DNA from 2 places in the Sphingomonas sp. GW821-FHT10F11 genome. Region 2 is predicted to be linked to the other one. Evidence: riboswitches for the same ligand, from Rfam matches in the RefSeq annotation. Region 2 holds a riboswitch; the other holds the start of a gene.

Region 1 (2,464 bases), on a different contig from region 2:
TGAAACCTTCCGCATAGCTGGCGCGCAGCGTCGTGCCCTCGCGCAGGGCAAGCGCGGCATTGGCCCCGAACGTCGTGTGGCCGCCGAACTTCACATGATCGTCATGCCGCACGCCGCCGGTCACGGTGAGGATATCGATCGGCCGAACGATCGCTTCGCCATAGAAGCTGGTGGTGTGGGCCTTTTCGCTCGTGCCGTCGAAATAGCTGCTGTTCTCATGCTCGGCGCCGGCGACGAGCCGGACCTGCTCGATTACCTGGAAATCGCCCTGATAGGTGTAGCGCTCGCTGCGGCCACGGCCGAAGAAGCTGGGGGCGGGGCCGAACGACGGATCGAAATTGTCGCGGTTGATATCGGCGATGGTGAAGGCGACCTTGTTGCGGAACCGGCCGTCGAGCAGGTTCGCGTGGAGCCCGGCATAGCCATAGATCTCCTGCGCGGTGGAATATTCCGCCGTGTCCTGGAAGGGGAAGTAGAAGGGCGGCGGATAGCCGTCGAGCGAGAGCCGGCTGTGCGCATAATAGCCGCGCAGATCGAGCCCGATCTCGTCGGTGAAGGCGATGTTGACGCTGCCGGTGCCGCCATATTGGCGATAGCCGTCGGGTTCGGTGCCGATCGCGGCGGCGGAGATGCCGTCGGTGCGCAGATAACCGCCGGTCAGCGACGCAGTGACCGGGCCCTTGCCGCCGGAGATGCCGGCATTGGCGAACACGCTGTCATGCGAGCCATATTCCACGCTGGCGCGGCCCCGCAGGCCTTCGGTCGGGGTGGCGGTGACGATATTGACCACGCCGCCCAGCGCCTGGCTGCCCCAGGGCACCGAGTTCGCGCCGCGCAATATCTCGATCCGCTCGACCGAGCCGGCGAGCAGATTGCCGAAATCGAAGCCGCCGCCAGGCGACGAAGGATCGTTGACACGCACGCCGTCGATCAGGGTCAGGGTCTGTTCCGCCTCGGCGCCGCGGATGCGCACGCTGGTCAGGCCGCCCGGGCCGCCATTGCGGCTGACGGTGATGCCCGGCGTGGTGGCGAGCAGATCGGAGATGGAGACGGTCTGGCGCTGGTCGATCTCGGCGCGGGTGATGATGGTGACGGCCTGGCCGATCTGACCGGCATATTGCGGTACACCCGCCGCCACGACGATGTCGGGCGGGGTCTTCATGTCAGCCAAGACGATGCAATCGTTCGGCTCGACGTTGCAATCCTGCGCCGCGTCCTGGGCGAAGGCCGGCGTCGCCGCGAACAGCGCGACGGACGCCGCGAGCAGATTTAAATGGTTATAGCGCCGGTTACGCTGAAAAATTCCGTGTGCGCAACGATTGCTACGCAAAACTGCGGAATGGACCGTGACGTCCCCGGAATGGAAGGAACCGGCGTCGTTGACAGTGGAACTGATGGACATGATGTACCCCTTTGCATGGGGCCTACCGGTCCGGACGTGCCTTGGGCGACATCCGGCCCAGACGGCCCGGTTCATGTCGCTCACTCGAGGCAATGCCCTCGTCCGCCCGGTGCATCCCGCCCGCGCGATGGATCGACCGTGGCGGGCAGGTCTCCTGGCTTCCGGGTCTTCGCCTGACGCTCCGCCTTCCCGGGCTTTACCCCAGTGGCGTGATGGAGCGCCGGCTATCCGGTCACAGTTGCGGGAGCAGCATCGGAGTTGCGGAAGGTTCCGCGCACCGACTTCCCTATTGTTCCCGTTGCCGGGAACCCGTCACGGACGCGCCCTTATCGGCGCGGGGGCGAGGTGGCAAGCGGCGCGGCCGGCTTCGCGATGCCGCACGGCCGGAACCCCATGCCGATTCGAGACGTTGATCTCGATCAAGGCGGTGCTGACATGAGCGGTTCCCCAGCCAAAAAGGCCGATTTCGCGCCCCGCGCCTACACGATGCAGGAGCAGCGCGACCGATTCGACGAGGTTTCCGGCGAGTTTGCGGCCGAGGATGAAGAGGCAAGCGACGCCCTGCTCGACCTGCTGACCGGCGATGCGATCAAGGAACGGCGCCTGCAGGATGCGACCTTCTGGCAGCGGGTGAAATTCCGCTCGCGCATGCTCCGCGCCTCGGATGCGGGCGCGCAGCGCAAGAGCGACTAGCCGGGCATTTAGTCGGCGACCCGGCAGCACTAGATTGGTCTTACCAATACCCGAGCGCCCAGCGTCGGCCGGCGCAACAGAGTCCAGACCACTGCCGCGCCGATCAGATCGAACACCGCCAGGCAGACGAACAGCGGATTATACCCGATCGTGTCCGCCAGCGCGCCGATCACCAGCGAGAAACTCATGCCGCCGATCCATGCCGCCGAGCCCGCCATGCCGCTGGCGGTCGCGACGATGCGCGGGTCGAACAGGTCGGTGGACAGAGTCATCAGCGCCCCCGACAGCATCTGGTGCGCGAAGCCGCCGATGCAGAACAGGGCGATCGCGGCCGCCGGCGACACCGTCAGGCCGATGCACGCCGGGCCG
Region 2 (2,464 bases):
CAGCGCCTGAGCCAGGACCGACAATTCGCCGATCTTCTGCACCGCGAAAGCAAGCCATTGCCTCACCTCCGGATCGAGTGCCGTCTCGATCGCCAGATCGACCGGCACATGCAGCAGCGAGCAGGACGGCGCGAGCACCAGGTTGCGCTCCGCCGCGACCGGCGCGATGCGCGCGATCAGCGCGTCGAGATCGGCGCGCCAGACATTGCGCCCGTCGATCACGCCGAGCGACAGCAACAGGTCCGGCCGGGCGCGCTGCCACACCGCGTCGAGCTGCTCCGGCGCACGAACCAGGTCGATGTGCAGGCCGTGCACTGGCAGGTCGGTCGCCAGCTCCAGATTGTCGCCGAGCGCGCCGAAATAAGTCGCGAGCATCACCTTCGGCCCGTTGACCGAGAGGCGCTTATACGCCTGGCGCAGCGCAGCGCGCTGCTCGTCATCGAGATCGAGCACCAGGCAGGGCTCGTCGATCTGCACCCAGTCGGCGCCGGCGCGGGCGAGCTGCGCCAGCACTTCCTCATAAACCGGCAGCACCGCCTCGAGCAGTGCCAGTGGCGCGACATCCTTGCCCTTGGCGAGCGTCAGCCAGGTCACCGGCCCGAGCAGCACTGGCCGTGTGTGATAGCCGAGCGCCTTGGCCTCGAGGAATTCGTCCACCGCCTTGCTCGACGACAGCGCGAAGGCCTGCCCCGCGCTCAATTCCGGCACCATGTAGTGATAGTTGGTGTCGAACCACTTCGTCATTTCCTGCGCCGTGCTGTCCAGCCCGTGCGCGCAGCCTTCATGGCCCTTCGCGCTCTGCGCTCCTCGTGCCATCGCGAAGTACGTATCGAGGCCGAGCTTGCCGCCGCTCCAGCCATAACGCGCCGGCACCGCGCCGAGCATCGCCGAGATGTCGAGCACATGGTCGTAGAGCGAGAAATCGCCGCTCGGAATGATGTCCGCACCGAGCGCCTTTTGCCGCGCCCAGGCAGCGGCGCGCAGGCCCTGTGCGGCGAGCGACAGCGCCTCGGCGTCGGACTTGCCCGACCAGAAGCTTTCGAGCGCGAACTTCAGCTCGCGGCGCGGGCCGATGCGGGGGAAACCGAGGGTTGCGACTGAGATGGTCATCGTCTTGGCCTTGTATTGGGCAAGGTGACGGCCGGACGCGCGGCAACGGGCCGACGCCCCATGGCAAGCCAGGACGCGGTGCTGCACGCGGCCTGACCGGACACCCCGCCGGAGGACGTTATCTGACGAGGCAGGTCTCCTGGCTCGCGGGTCGATGCGACGATCCGGCCTTCCCGGTCCCTTGCCTGGACCAGTGACACGAATTGGACCGCCGCTCACCGCTCACAGTTGCGGGGGCAGCGCCGGAATGGACGCGAACCCTTGTGGGCACGCGCCGTCACCGGCTTCCCGTCTTAGCTCCGCCCGAAAACCGGACGGAGAACCTCGACAGTCACAAGGATAGCCATCGCGCGCGCCGCGTCAAGCATCATATAAAGAATTCTTTATATCGTTATATGCCGCAGAAAGCGCGCGCCCCTTAGGGGGTGTGCCAAAACTCTCCAACGGAAAAAGCACGCTTCCGCGGCCTTCGCCCTCGTGAAAATCCAACAATTGCACAGAAATCAGGCCTGACTTTTGGCACACGCCGGCATCGGCCTACGCGTCGAGGTCGCGGAGATCCCCGCCGCGTGTCTCGCGCCCGAACCAGGCGACCAGGCCAAGCGCCACCAGCGCCGGCGCCATGATGATGACTGCCGCCAGCCCCATGGACGGGATCAGCGCGGCAATGCTCAGGCCCTGCGCGAGCAGCCCGCCGGCCTTGGTACAGGCGGCAACCCAGCCGGTCGCCCGTCCACGCACCCGCAACGGGAAGCTCTCGGCCGTATAGGGCAGCAGGATGGCGAGGATGCCGTTCGACCCGACGATCAGCAGCGCGACCGGCAGCACCGGGCTGCCCGTTCCCGCCAGTTCGAGCCGCAGCACGCCGAGCAATCCGGCGAGCGTCACCCCGATCATCGTGACGAGCGACCATTTGGTGCTCCAGCGGCTGTACATCAGCGCGGCGAGGAACACGGTCGGAAAGGCGATCAGCGAGCTTTCCGCCAACAGCCGGCTCGACACCGCGACCGAATAGCCCTTGGCGACGAGATCGGCCGGCAGCCACAGCAACAGGCCGAAATTGATCAGGCCCCAGGTGAGCGCGGCCACCGTCAACGCGGTCAGCTTGCCGATCATCCGCCTGCCGGTCAGCGGCCCGTGACTCACCCCGGTCGTCGCCGGCGGCGGCCCGCGCCGGACGGTCGCGCCGAAGCGCCGCATCACTGCTTCCGCTTCCACCTTGCGCCCGCGCGCGAGCAGGAACTTCGCCGATTCGGGGATGAGCGCACCGAGCAGGATCAGGCTGAGGCCGGTCGGCAGATTCGCCAGCCACAATATGCGCCATCCGAAGATCGGCTGCAGCAGCGCCGACAGC

What was found. A riboswitch is a leader RNA that binds a small molecule or an ion and turns the genes downstream of it on or off. The one in region 2 is predicted to bind cobalamin.
Region 1: it holds a riboswitch for cobalamin, as region 2 does, so the genes downstream of both, AC1RT8_RS12420 (TonB-dependent receptor plug domain-containing protein) here and metE (5-methyltetrahydropteroyltriglutamate--homocysteine S-methyltransferase) in region 2, are expected to answer to the same signal.

Annotation. Positions count from the first base shown of each region.
Region 1 is NZ_JBXASH010000003.1:425,214-427,677, reverse strand. Features, by position in the region: gene AC1RT8_RS12420 (TonB-dependent receptor plug domain-containing protein) at 1-1,330, opposite strand, end outside; cobalamin riboswitch at 1,530-1,730, opposite strand; gene AC1RT8_RS12415 (hypothetical protein) at 1,838-2,095, shown strand; gene AC1RT8_RS12410 (MFS transporter) at 2,125-2,464, opposite strand, start outside.
Region 2 is NZ_JBXASH010000016.1:30,975-33,438, reverse strand. Features, by position in the region: gene metE (5-methyltetrahydropteroyltriglutamate--homocysteine S-methyltransferase) at 1-1,110, opposite strand, end outside; cobalamin riboswitch at 1,223-1,452, opposite strand; gene AC1RT8_RS24615 (MFS transporter) at 1,648-2,464, opposite strand, start outside.